3 regions of the Glaciihabitans sp. INWT7 genome follow, and region 3 is predicted to be linked to each of the others. Evidence: predicted binding sites of a transcription regulator. Region 3 holds the regulator's gene; each other region holds the start of a gene.
What was found. The regulator HrcA, encoded in region 3, represses chaperone genes, less so after heat shock. The targets are predictions, from matches to a motif close to TTNGCACTCGNNNNNNNCGAGTGCNAA.
Positions count from the first base shown of each region.

Region 1: a site for HrcA is predicted at 1,664-1,690, ahead of groES (co-chaperone GroES). Genes of this name have one in related genera too.
Region 2: a site for HrcA is predicted at 2,040-2,066, ahead of groL (chaperonin GroEL). Genes of this name have one in related genera too.

Region 1 is NZ_CP043653.1:2,917,579-2,922,072, reverse strand. It holds gene F1C58_RS14060 (hypothetical protein) at 1-354, shown strand, start outside; gene F1C58_RS14055 (class I SAM-dependent methyltransferase) at 440-1,639, opposite strand; gene groES (co-chaperone GroES) at 1,775-2,071, shown strand; gene rarD (EamA family transporter RarD) at 2,147-3,082, shown strand; gene F1C58_RS14040 (ABC transporter substrate-binding protein) at 3,128-4,390, shown strand.
Region 2 is NZ_CP043653.1:2,785,638-2,790,131, reverse strand. It holds gene F1C58_RS13420 (LytR C-terminal domain-containing protein) at 4-573, shown strand; gene F1C58_RS13415 (cold-shock protein) at 690-896, shown strand; gene F1C58_RS13410 (DUF3048 domain-containing protein) at 944-1,984, shown strand; gene groL (chaperonin GroEL) at 2,110-3,738, shown strand.
Region 3 is NZ_CP043653.1:1,895,523-1,900,016, reverse strand. It holds gene hemW (radical SAM family heme chaperone HemW) at 1-892, shown strand, start outside; gene F1C58_RS09215 (DUF4870 domain-containing protein) at 895-1,263, opposite strand; gene F1C58_RS09210 (DUF4870 domain-containing protein) at 1,320-1,688, opposite strand; gene hrcA (heat-inducible transcriptional repressor HrcA) at 1,930-2,952, shown strand; gene dnaJ (molecular chaperone DnaJ) at 2,971-4,077, shown strand; gene F1C58_RS09195 (16S rRNA (uracil(1498)-N(3))-methyltransferase) at 4,082-4,494, shown strand, end outside.

The DNA of each region.
Region 1 (4,494 bases), 1.0 Mb from region 3:
GCCGGCGACGGCTATACGAGCGCCCCTCCCGCCTATGCCGCGAGCGGTGTCGTGGCCCCTAAGAAGACCCTGAGCCTCATCGGAATGATCGCCGGAATCGTCGGTCTCCTCGGTTTCTGGGTCGTCTTCATCCCGATCGTCGGATCGGTACTGCAGCTCTTCATCCCCGGCGCCGCGCTCGTGCTCGGAATCCTCGGTCGCAAGCGCGAAGGTGTGCCGGCCAAGGGATTCTGGATGACCGCGATCATCACCGGAATCGTGGGTCTGGTCATTGCGATCATCGCCCTGATCGGTTGGATCGCCCTCTTCGCCATCGGCGGAGCCAACGGCGCGTTCGACTCGAACAACTACTAGACGCTCCGCTTTCGACAGTCAGGGTCCGTCTCCTTCGGGAGGCGGACCCTTCGTCGTGTTCATCCCCGTGCCGTGTGCCGACGCCTCAGGAACGGAAGGTGACTCGCTCGCAGAGAAGAGCGGTATGCCGACCCGCCACCCGGGTGAGCACCAGTGTCGCGGACTGCGGGCCGTGCAGCGACAGCTTGCGACGGAATGCCGCGGGATCGACATCCACCCCTCGCTTCTTGATCTCGAGCGAACCGATCCCTCGTGCCGCTAGTTCCTTCTTCAGTCGACGTTCGTCGAGCGGGAAGGTCTCGACCACGCGGAAGCACGCCGCAAAAGGCGTCTCGATCGCGGTGTCGCAGGTGAGGTAGGCGATGCCGTCGCTCAGCATGGTCGCACCGATGCGCCGGCCGAGATCGCCGATCAGCCGGGAGCGGATGACCGCGCCATCCGGCTCGTACAGGTAGCTGCCGAGTGTGCCGGTCTCGACATCGATGCTGTCGCCGGTGGAGGCGAGCTCTGCGGTGCCGTGCTCGCCGATCACGAGGGCGGAGCGCCGGATGCCCGGGCGTGCGAGGCTGCCGAACCAGAGCCCGAGTTCGACCACGTCGCGATCGACGGACACCCACTGCGCTTCAGCTTCCGGGGGGATGAGGTCGCGGTCGATGCCGGGTCCGAGTTTGATCCCGGTGGGGAGATGGTCGGCGATACCGAAGGCGAAATCGAGGGTCGGCGAATAGTCGGCGGGGTCCGAGAGGCGCGAGGTGTTCTGGTGGCCGGCGGTGCGTCGGGCGGGGTCGAGGTAGACCCCGTCGAAGCCCTCGAGATCGAAGCCGGTGACGTCGGCGTGCACGACCGTGGCATTCGGCCAGAGCGCGAGGTTGTACGCGGCGATCGCCGCGGTCACCTCGTCGAGTTCGACGGCGGTCACCTCGAGATCCAGCGAGGCGAGCGCGAGCGCGTCGCCCCCGATCCCGCTGCCCAGGTCGGCGACGCGCTGGAGACCTGCGGCCTGGAACCGCCCGGCATGCAGGGCGGCTACCCGCAGGCGGGTCGACTGCTCTAGCCCGGCCTCGGTGAAGAGCATCCGCCCGGCGAAGGGCCCGAACTTGGCCGCCGCCTTTGCGCGCAGTTTCGACTGGCTGAGCACCGCTGCCACGAGGCCGGCAGAGTGGCCGGCCCGACGGAGGTCGTTCACCGTCTTCAGCAGATCCGAGTTGGACTGCCATTCGGGCAGCGAATCCAGCAGTCTCAGGCCGTCGCTGGAAAGCAGTTCGACGAGCTCTGAGGAATCCATCGACCCACCGTACCAAGCCACCGATTGGCACTCACCTTGCAGGAGTGCTAACGCGCGGCTAAGCTACATCTGGCACTCTCCTCGGGAGGGTGCTAACCCTCCAGATTTCGAAGTACTTCAAGAAAGAGGTCAACCGTGGCAGTCTCCATCAAGCCGCTCGAAGATCGCATTGTCATCAAGCAGGTCGAAGCCGAGCAGACCACTGCATCCGGTCTCGTCATCCCGGACACCGCGAAGGAGAAGCCCCAGGAGGGCGAGGTCGTCGCTGTGGGACCGGGTCGCATCGACGACAACGGCAACCGCATCCCCCTCGACATCGCCGTCGGCGACAAGGTCATCTACTCCAAGTACGGTGGGACCGAGGTCAAGTACGGCGGGGAAGACCTGCTCGTGCTTTCGGCTCGCGACGTGCTCGCGGTCGTCACCCACTAAGACCACTTCTTCACGAAGGGGCCCATTCCGATCACCTCGGAATGGGCCCCTTCTCTTTTGTGCCGTAACATCCCCATGATGTCCAGCTCGCGAACCCCCGAACAGTCCACGGAGCGATCGGGTGTGGTGATGGCCGTCGCGGCCTACGCGCTCTGGGGCATCCTGCCGCTCTACTTCCTGTTGCTCCAACCCTCGGGCGCCTTCGAGATCGTTGGGCTTCGCATCCTGTTCTCCCTGGTGTTCTGCGCGATGATCATCACCGTCACGCGCAAATGGCCCGCGCTCGTCGCGATCCTGCGCCAGCCGCGCATCGTCTTCACCATGGGTCTCGCCGCGGTCTTCATCTTCGTCAACTGGCAGGTCTACGTCTTCGCGACGCTCGATGGCAAGGTGATCGAGGCATCCCTCGGCTACTTCATCAATCCCATCGTCACAGTTCTGCTCGGGGTGCTCTTCCTGCGGGAGAGATTGCGGATTGCGCAGTGGATCGCCGTCGGCACGAGCCTCGTCGCGGTCGTCGTGCTCGCATTCAACTACGGGACGTTGCCGTGGATCTCGCTTGTGCTCGCCTTCTCCTTCGGGCTGTACGGGCTCATCAAGAAGCGAGTGGGCCCAGCGGTGGATGCCGTGAGCGGGCTCACGCTCGAGACGGCCTGGCTCGCACCGGTCGCGATCGTGCAGCTTGCCGTCGTCGGCACCAGTGCCGGCCTCACCTTCGGCACGGTGAGCCTCGCCCACACGCTTCTCCTCGTGAGTGCGGGTGTCGTGACCGCGGTTCCCCTTCTGCTCTTCGCCGCCGCCGCGCGACGACTGCCCCTCGTCTACCTCGGGCTCACCCAGTACCTCGCGCCGGTGCTCCAGTTCGTGGTGGGTGCTTTCGTGCTGGGGGAGGACATGCCGCCCGCGCGCTGGATTGGATTCGCCCTCGTCTGGGTTGCGCTCACGATCCTCACCGTCGACATCTTCGTCTCGGCGCCGCGGGCACGTCGCGCCTCGCTGCCGGCCCAGTGACCGAACTGTAGGGTTCGACATACCCGATCTACCCGAAGGACCATCATGTCGCGCTCCCGAACGCTTCTCGCTGCCGTCTCTGGAGTGGTGTTCTGCCTTGCGCTCGTGTCCTGCTCTGTCGCAACCCCCACGCCACTTCCGTCGGCACCGTCGGCCACATCGACGGCTACGCCATCGGGCGACGGGGTACTGCGCATCGGCACTCTCTTCCCCAGCACCGGCACCCAGTCCTATCTCGGCGGCGCACAGGCCGCGGGTGTCGCGGTGGCCGTCAAGGAGATCAACGATGCCGGTGGCGTGCTCGGCAAACCCGTCGAAGTGCTCGCCCGGGACTCCGGCGATGTCTCCACCGCGACCATCGAGGCGTCGATCGCCGACCTCGTGACCGCGAAGGCCGACGTGCTCGTCGGGCCGTCGTCATCGGTGCTGGCCGAGAGGGTCATCCCGAAGCTCGTCGCGGCGAAGCTGCCGATGATCTCTCCCGCCGCCACCGCCATGCGTCTCAGTTCTGTGGCATCCGGCGGCTATTTCTTTCGCACGATCGGCTCTTCAGCCCTGGAAGGGGACGCCCTCGCGAAGACCATCGGTGGCGGAAGGGCCCGCATCGCGATCGTCTACTTCGATGACGACATGGGTCGGGCGGTTCTCGGCACGATGCGGGCGGCACTTGCGGCATCCGGAGGCGTGGTGGCTGTGCAGAAGATCGATGCGACCACGAAGGACCTTGCGCCCATCATCGCCGCGGTGAAGAGCTCGAAACCAGACGACGTCGTCTTCGTGAGCCCGTTCAGCGCAATGGCGCAGAACACGGCAATGATCACTCAGCTGACGGCGGCGGGATTCGGCGGAGCGAAACTCTGGCTCACCGGACAGAACACCGCGGACTACTCCCAGGCCCTGCCGGTCGGCACGCTGGCGGGCGTGAACGGCATCCTCGAGGGGGCGCAGCCGACTCCCGCCTTCGTCGCGCGTGTCGCGGCTCTCGCACCGGCGGTCACCGACCTGCAGTATGCCGAGGAAGCCTATGACGCCACGATTCTCGCCGCCCTCGCGGCGACGGTGGCGAAGGATGCGAGCGGCTCAGCGATCGCGTCCAACCTGCGAGAGGTGTCGGGCGGAGGAATCGAGTGCACTACTTTCAGCGAGTGTGTCGGCGTGCTGAAGACATCCGCCGACATCGACTACGACGGAATCTCGGGCGCCACCACATTCGACGCCAACGGCGACACGAGTCCCGTGCACTTCGGGCTCTACCGCTACGACCCCGCCGGACGCTTCGCGCGCGTCGGCGACATTCTGGCCGGCTGACGCCGCTGGTGGCAGAAGACGGCGTGGCTCGCGCCGAAAACGGAGCTTTTCGACCGGAGAACGATCTCAACGTAACGGAAAGTAACGATTCGGCCGTGTTACGT
Region 2 (4,494 bases), 890 kb from region 3:
CTGATGGCGAACACATCGACTGACCGCTTCGACAGCGTGCCTGACGACCTGTTGCGCACCGGCGCGCACCGTTCCGCTCCGAAGCGCGGCCGCGGATGGATCGCGTTCGCCTGGGCAGCGCTCGCCACCGGCGTGCTCGTGGCCGCGGGACTGTTCGGCCTTGCGGTCATCCGGGGCACCATCGACCTCCCCTTTGCGACCGCGAACGCGACCGCAGCGCCGAGCTCGACGCCGTCCCCCACCCCGACGCCGACCATCACGCCGAAGATCGATCCTTCACTGGCGATCACCGTGCTGAACGGCACCACCACCAAGGGGCTCGCGACCGCTGCCGGGAACGACCTCGTCAAGCAGGGCTGGGCGGGAGCATCCGAGCAGATCGGATCGCGCACGAACGCCGGCTCCACCGACATCACCAAGACCGTCGTGTACTACAGCGACGCCGCGAACGAAGCGGCGGCACGCGCGATGGTGTTGTCGCTCAAGATCGGGGAGATCCGCCTCTCCGCGGCCTACCCCGGATCGCCGATCACCGTGGTGCTCGGCAGCGACTACGTGCTTCCCGCGGGCTGATCCGCCATGCCGTGTTTCGCTGAGGTTTAATTCGTTCCGATTTGCCCGAATCGCCATTACTATCTGGGATTGGTTGCTGACAGCGGCAGCCGGAGGCGAAACACAGGGAGTATTCGATGGCGAACGGAACCGTCAAGTGGTTCAACGCTGAAAAGGGCTACGGCTTCATCACGGAGGACGGTGGCGGGCAGGATGTCTTCGTCCACTACTCCGCGATCGACATGGGTGGCTACAAGGTGCTCGAAGAGGGGCAGAAAGTGACCTTCGAAGTCGGCACCGGAAACAAGGGCCCGCAGGCCGAATCGGTGCGCCTGGCCCAATAGGGTCCAATGGCCCGCACCTCGCCGCCGAGCGCGGCTATGGTGTGCGCATGGGGGATACGTCGGCACGGGGGCGCGCACTGCTCTCGCTGACTCTCGCGATCGGGCTCGGCCTGTGCATGTCGGGCTGCGTTCCGCAGAAGACGACGCCCTCGGCGAGCCCGACCCCGAGCCTCACACCGACGGTCACCGCGCCGCCCACCTCGGTCGCGCCACTGCGTGGAACGACAGTGCCCGCGGGATCCCTCGACCATGCATCGATCGCGGCGAAGATCGACAACCTGCCCTCGGCGCGACCGCAGATCGGCCTCGAGAGCACCGACCTCGTCTATCAGGAACTGGTCGAGGGCGGCCTCACCCGCTATGTCGCCGTCTGGCAGTCCAGCATTCCCGCCCTCATCGGTCCGGTGCGCTCCATCCGTCCGATGGATCCGGACATCGTCTCGCCGCTCGGCGGCATCATCTGCTACTCCGGCGGGCAGCAACGCTTCGTCGACCTGATGCGCAAGACTCCCGTATACAACGCCATCCATGGCCAGGCGGACACGGCGAGCACCTTCTTCCGCACCCCGACGAAGGCGGCACCCCACAACGTGCTCGTCAAGGCCCCGGAATTGCTCGCCCAGCACGCTGACATCCCCGCCCCGGCTCAGCAGTTCCAGTACGCCTCCGCCCCCACGTCGACCGCGGCTACCGCCGGGACGCCGACCGCGGCGATCAGCTACGCGTTCTCCGGTGTGACCAGCGGAAGCTGGACGTGGGATGCCGCCAAGGCCGTCTTCCTCCGGTCCCAGGGCACCGGCCCCGACCTCGACAGCGCGGGGGCGCAACTCTCCACCACGAATGTCGTCGTCATGCGGGTCACGGTGACCGTCGACCAGAACGTGCCGAAGACGAACCTGATGGGCTCCGGCGAGGCCTGGATCTCCTCCGGTGGCCGCACAGTTCACGCCAGCTGGACAAAGGCATCGGCGACGGATCCGATCCATCTCGCCGATGACGCCGGGGCGCCGGTGCTCCTCGCCGTCGGCAACACCTGGATCGAGCTGGTTCCCACGGCGGGATCCGTGTCCGTCGTCGCTCCCGGCTAGAGCCGCACGACCTCGAAGCTCACTTGCACTCTCAGGGGGAGAGTGCCAGAATCATTTAGCACTCCCTTATTGAGAGTGCCAATAGCTGTTGCTTACATGACGTCCCGGAAGGACGAAAAACACACATGGCAAAGATCATTGCTTTCAACGAGGAGGCCCGTCGCGGCCTCGAGCGCGGCCTCAACATCCTGGCCGACGCCGTCAAGGTGACCCTCGGCCCGCGCGGCCGCAACGTCGTTCTCGAGAAGAAGTGGGGCGCCCCCACCATCACGAACGACGGTGTCTCCATCGCCAAAGAGATCGAACTCGACGACCCCTACGAGAAGATCGGTGCGGAGCTCGTCAAAGAGGTAGCGAAGAAGACGGATGACGTCGCCGGAGACGGCACGACCACCTCCGTTGTTCTCGCCCAGGCCCTCGTGCGCGAAGGACTGCGCAACGTCGCGGCCGGCGCCGACCCGATCAGCCTCAAGCGCGGAATCGACAAGGCCGTCACGGCCGTCATCGCCGCGCTCGTCGCCGGTGCCAAGGAGATCGAGACCAAGGAAGAGATCGCGGCCACCGCATCCATCTCCGCCGGGGACCCCGAGATCGGTGCCCTCATCGCGGAAGCGATCGACAAGGTCGGCAAGGAGGGTGTTGTCACCGTCGAGGAGTCGAACACCTTCGGCACCGAGCTCGAACTCACCGAGGGAATGCGCTTCGACAAGGGTTACCTGTCGGCGTACTTCGTCACCGACCCGGAGCGTCAGGAAGCGGTCTTCGAAGACCCCTACATCCTGATCGTCAACTCCAAGGTCTCCAACATCAAGGACCTCCTCCCGGTCGTCGACAAGGTCATCCAGTCGGGCAAGCAGCTCCTCATCATCGCCGAGGACGTGGATGGCGAGGCTCTCGCGACTCTCGTCGTCAACAAGATCCGCGGCATCTTCAAGTCCGTCGCCGTCAAGGCTCCGGGCTTCGGCGACCGTCGCAAGGCGCAGCTGCAGGACATCGCCATCCTCACCGGTGGTCAGGTCATCTCCGAGGAGGTCGGACTCAAGCTCGAGAACGCCACCCTCGACCTGCTCGGCCGTGCCCGCAAGGTCGTCGTCACCAAGGACGAGACCACGATCATCGAGGGATCCGGCGACGCCGAGGCCATCGCCGGTCGCGTCAAGCAGATCCGTGCAGAGATCGAGAACACCGACTCCGACTACGACCGTGAAAAGCTCCAGGAGCGTCTCGCGAAGCTCGCCGGTGGCGTTGCAGTCATCAAGGCCGGAGCCGCGACCGAGGTCGAGCTCAAGGAGCGCAAGCACCGCATCGAGGACGCCGTTCGCAACGCGAAGGCCGCCGTCGAAGAGGGCATCGTCGCCGGTGGTGGCGTCGCCCTCATCCAGGCCGGCGCAATCGCCTTCGCCTCCGAGGCCCTCACCGGTCTCACGGGTGACGAGGCGACCGGAGCGAACATCGTCAAGGTCGCAGTGGATGCCCCGCTCAAGCAGATCGCACTCAACGCCGGTCTCGAGTCCGGCGTCGTCGCCGAGAAGGTGCGCAACCTGCCCACCGGACACGGCCTCAACGCCGCGACCGGCGAGTACGTCGACATGCTCCTCGCCGGAATCAACGACCCGGTGAAGGTCACCCGCTCGGCCCTGCTCAACGCAGCGTCGATCGCCGGCCTGTTCCTCACCACCGAGGTCGTCGTCGCTGACAAGCCCGAGAAGGCTGCAGCACCGATGGGCGACCCGTCGGGCGGCATGGACTTCTAAGTCTCGCCAGCACGGCAAGAACCACACAGCAGGGCGTCTCCTTCGGGAGGCGCCCTGCTGTCGTGTGCCCTGCGTCGTGCGTCGTGTGCCCTGCGTCGTGCGTCGTGTGCCGTGTGCCGTGTGTCGTGTGTCGTGTGTCGTGTGTCGTGTGTCGTGTGTCGTGTGTCGTGTGTCGTGTGTCGTGCGTCGTGTGCCGTGTGCCGTGTGCCGTGTGCCGTAGGGCTCCACGTCGCCCAGGTCGCCACGGCGCCAGGTCGTCCAGGTCACCCAGGCGATCCGTCAGAAACTGCTCGCCCGGCCGATCTCCGGGACAGTTTGCGACGATTCGCGGCTCACCCGCGGGGATGGGGCTGCGCAGTGAAGGGGTCCCCTTGTGCCTACTGAACTGTCAGGGATCGTTCCGACGGGCGCTCATGCCGGGCGTTTGGGACGGATGGCGCGGTGACCTTCTCGCTGACCTTGGGGTCGGGCAGGTTGCCGGCGTAAGTCCGTCAGTACCGGCTCTTTCGGGGGCGGGTGGCCAGCCGTTTGTGACGGTTGGCGGCCATGCCCGGGGCTGGTGCCCGGCAGGGGAGTGCACCCGTCGGCCGATCCGTCAGTAACAACTCTTTCGGGGGCGGTGGCCAGCCGTTAGTGACGGTTGGCGGCCATGCGAGGGGCAGGGTGCTCGCAAGGAGAGGGCACCCGTCGGCCGGTCCGTCAGTAAAAGCTCTCTGGGCGGCAGTGGACAGCGGTTTGTGGCGGATGGCGCGGTGA
Region 3 (4,494 bases):
GACCTGGGGACTGGAGCGCGGCGCGGAGGTCACCACCGAGGCGAACCCCGATTCAGTGGATGCCGCCTACCTCCGATCCCTCGCGGACGCGGGGTTCACGCGCGTGTCTTTCGGCATGCAGTCGGCCGTGCCGCACGTGCTCGCGACTCTCGAGCGTACTCACGACCCCGAGCGGGTGCCTCTCGTGGTGCAGTGGGCCCGCGACGCCGGACTGGAGGTGAGCCTCGATCTCATCTATGGCACACCGGGGGAATCCCTCGAAGATTGGCGGGTGTCGCTCGAGCACGCCATCGCCCAGCATCCGGACCACCTCTCGGCCTATTCGCTCATCGTGGAGGACGGAACGAAGCTCGCGCGGCAGATCCGTCGGGGCGATGTGGCACAGCCTGACGAAGATCTTCAGGCAGACATGTACGAGCTCGCAGACGAGTTGCTCGGTTCCGCCGGCTACGGCTGGTACGAGGTCAGCAATTGGGCGCGCGAGTCATCGGGGGATTTCGCCGAGCACCGGTCGCGGCACAATCTCGCCTACTGGCAGGGCCATGACTGGTGGGGGATCGGTCCCGGGGCGCACAGCCATGTCGGCGGGGTGCGCTGGTGGAACGTGAAGCATCCTGCTGCCTACGCCGACCGGATCGGCGCTGGTCTGTCGCCCGGGGCCGGGCGAGAGACCCTCGACGAGGAGACCCGGCGGGTTGAGGGCGTGCTGCTCGGCACGCGCATCCGAGAGGGGCTGGTCATCGCCGAGCTCCCGGCGGGCGCACGCACCGCCGTTGCGGGACTAATCGGCGACGGACTCGTCGACGGCGCGTCCGCCGTGCGCGGCTTGCTCGTGTTGACGCTGCGCGGGCGCCTGCTCGCCGATGCGGTGGTGCGGCGGCTGCTCGACTAGCCCTAGGCCGAGATGAACTTCACGGCCACCGGGTAGGTGTACCACTCGCCCCGGTTGGCGGCGATCGCGGCGATGATGCTGAAAACGATGTCGAGCACGGCGACGGCCAGGATGATGATCGCGCCAACGAACAGCCAGAGGGTGAACAGTCCTACGACGTAGCCGAGAAGAACGGTGAGTTGGAAATTGAGCGCCGTGCGGGTGTGTTCGCGCACGAATGGACCGCGGTCGCGCAGAACCAGGTAACCGATCAGTGCCGGCAGGAAGTGGAAGAAGATCCCGCCGAGGTGAACGAGCATCGCCCAGAGCTTTTCGTCGCTCGGACTGAATGGCGTCGGCGTCTGGTACGGGTTCGGCGTGGTTTCTGACATGCGCCCATTAAACACACAAGCCCGGCCGCGTGCGGCCGGGCTTGCTGAAGAGCTGATTACTTGATGAGGCGGATGGCGAAGGGGTAACGGTACGCGATGCCGTCCTTGGCCTTGGTGAAGCCGATGATCGAGAAGATGATCGAGACGATCGCCGCAGCGAGTGTGATCAGGAATCCGATGACGATGACGCTCAGGATCGATCCGACGATGTACGCGGCCACCATCGTGATCTGGAAGTTCAGTGCCTCTTTGCCTTCGGTGTTGGTGAAACGACCACGGTCCTTGAAGACGAGCCAGATGATCAGCGAGGGCAGGAAGCCGATGATGCCCCCGAGGTGTGCGAACGACGCCCACTGGCGGTCCTCAGCCTCGGTGAGGGGCGCAGCCGGTTGCGGTGCAGCCGGCGTGGAGATGGGGTCGGTCATGTGCAGAGCCTTTCGGTGAGCGGATCGATCCTGCGAGCTGGCGAGGAAAGACTTCGGGCGGTGTCTCGCTGGGCCCTCGACTGAGGGCGCTGCACGAGCACATGCATAAGGTAGCGCCCTCCTCGCCATGCATGCAATGCCTTCGTCAGGGTGTGTCACGGTACAATTGGCAGTCTGCACACGCGAGTGCCAAGGGTGGGCAGCGCGAAGTTACGGTGGCGGAGAGAGCGGGGTGATGAGCATGGTGTCGGAGCGAGGCCTCGACGTGCTGCGCGTCATCGTGCAGGACTACGTCGCGTCGCGCGAGCCGGTGGGATCCAAATCCATCGTGGATCGCCACTCCTTCGGAGTCTCGGCAGCGACCATCCGCAACGACATGGCGCTGCTCGAAGAGGAGGAGCTCATCGCGGCGCCGCACACCTCGTCCGGGCGCATCCCCACGGACAAGGGCTACCGCGTGTTCGTGAACCAGCTCGCCGATCTGCGACCGCTCAGCCCCGCGCAGCGCACCGCTATCGAGACCTTTCTCGGGTCATCCGCCGACCTCGACCAGGTGCTCGGACGCACTGTGCGGTTGCTGTCGCAGCTCACCAACCAGGTCGCGCTCGTGCAGTATCCCTCGCTTTCTCGCTCGCGCATCCGCCACGTCGAACTCGTGCGCCTCGCTTCGTCCCGTGTCATGACCGTGCTGATCACCGACACCGGCCGAGTGGAGCAGCGCTTGCTCGACGTCTCAGACGAGCTTGAGGAGAAATTCCTCTCCCAGCTCGGATCCCGGCTGAACGCGAGTCTGGGCGGACTCGGGCTCGCGGAGGCCGCCGAGAAGCTGGCGCAGCTGCCCGAGCAGTTCTCGCCGGCGGAGGCCCCGGCGGTCGGCCGGATCGCATCGGCCCTCATCGAACAGGTGCTCGCCAACCGCCAGGACCGGCTGGTCATGGCCGGGACTGCGAACCTGGTGCGCACCGAGGAAGACTTCAGCGGCAGCATCTACCCTGTTCTCGAGGCGATCGAGGAGCAGGTGACGCTGCTGCGGCTGTTCGGCGAGATGGAGCCGGACCAGAACGGCTTCTCGGTGTCGATCGGCAAGGAGAATGCCTCCTTCGGCCTGGGGGAGACCTCGGTGCTGACCACCGGTTACGCCACTTCCGGTGGGGAAGTGTCACGCCTCGGCGTGATCGGCCCCACCCGCATGGACTATTCGAACAACATCGCGGCAGTGAGAGCTGTCGCCCGCTACCTGTCCCGCCTGCTCGGCGAGGACTGAACACCAAAGGGAATTTGATTGGCTGACCACTACGAAGTACTCGGTGTCGACCGCAGCGCGACGACAGACGAGATCAAGAAGGCGTACCGTCGCCTCGCGCGGGAACTGCATCCCGACGTGAACCCCGGAGCGGATGCCTCGGAGCAGTTCAAGCTCGTCACGCACGCCTACGACGTGCTCTCCGATTCGCAGCAGCGCCAGCAGTACGACCTCGGACCCCAGACCGGTTTCGGTGGGCAGGGTGGACAGGGCTTCGGCGGCTTCGGTGACATCTTCGAATCCTTCTTCGGCGGTGGGCAGACCCGTGGGCCACGCTCGCGCCGCGAACGCGGACAGGACGCCCTCGTGCGCGTGGAGGTCGACCTCGAGGAGATCATCTTCGGCACGACCCGCGACATCGAGGTGGACACCGCCGTGCTCTGCGAGACCTGCGATGGCTCGTGCTGCGCGCCGGGGACCACCCCGGTCACCTGCGACATCTGCCACGGCAGCGGGCAGATCCAGCGCACTGTGCGCAGCCTGCTTGGCAATGTGATGACATCGAGCCCGTGCGGCACCTGCCGCGGCTACGGCACCGTGATCCCGAACCCCTGCCCCACCTGCCAGGGCCAGGGTCGCGTTCGGGCGCGCCGAAGCATCCCGGTCGATATCCCCGCCGGGGTCGACACCGGACTGCGCCTGCAGATGCCCAACCAGGGTGAGGTCGGTCCGGCCGGCGGCACCGCCGGTGATCTCTACCTCGAGATCAAGGTTCGCCATCACGACGTGTTCAGCCGCAACGGTGACGACATCCTCGCGACCCTCGAGGTGCAGATGACGGACGCCATCCTCGGCACCAGGGCGACGCTCAAGACGCTCGATGGCGAGGTCGCGGTCGACATCCGTCCCGGTACCCAGAGCGCGGAGGTCATCACGATCAAGGATCGCGGCGTTACCCACCTGCGCGGCAGCGGGCGTGGTGACCTCAAGATCGGAGTGCAGGTGACGACCCCGGTGAAGCTCAGTCACAAGGAGCAGGATCTCATCAAGCAGTTCGCGAGCACTCGCAAGGCCGCGGCACCGACGCTCACGCACTTCCAGCAGGGCCTGTTCCAGAAGCTGCGCGACCGGTTCCTCAACATCTGATCGCATGGCCCACTTCTACCTGAGCGAAGAGCTGGTCTCCGCGACCGTCGGTGAGCGGATCACGGTCGGGGGAGCGGAGGCGCGCCACGCCGTCACGGTGAGCCGTATCGCCGAAGGCGAGTCGATCTCGATCGGCAACGGAGCGGGCCTGATGGTCTCCGGCACGGTGGTCTCGGCGGAGCACACCGAATTCGTGGTCGAGGTTTCGACGGTTGTCGACGCCCCTCCGGCGTCGCCGGCGATCTGGCTCGTTCAGGCTCTCGCGAAGGGCGACCGCGACGAACAGGCGGTGCAGCAGGCCACAGAGCTCGGCGTCGACGGCGTCATCCCCTGGTCCGCCCAGCGCTCGATCGTCAAATGGGAGGGCGCGAAGGTGCGCAAGGGGCACGATCGCTGGAGCGCGATCGTGCGGGAGGC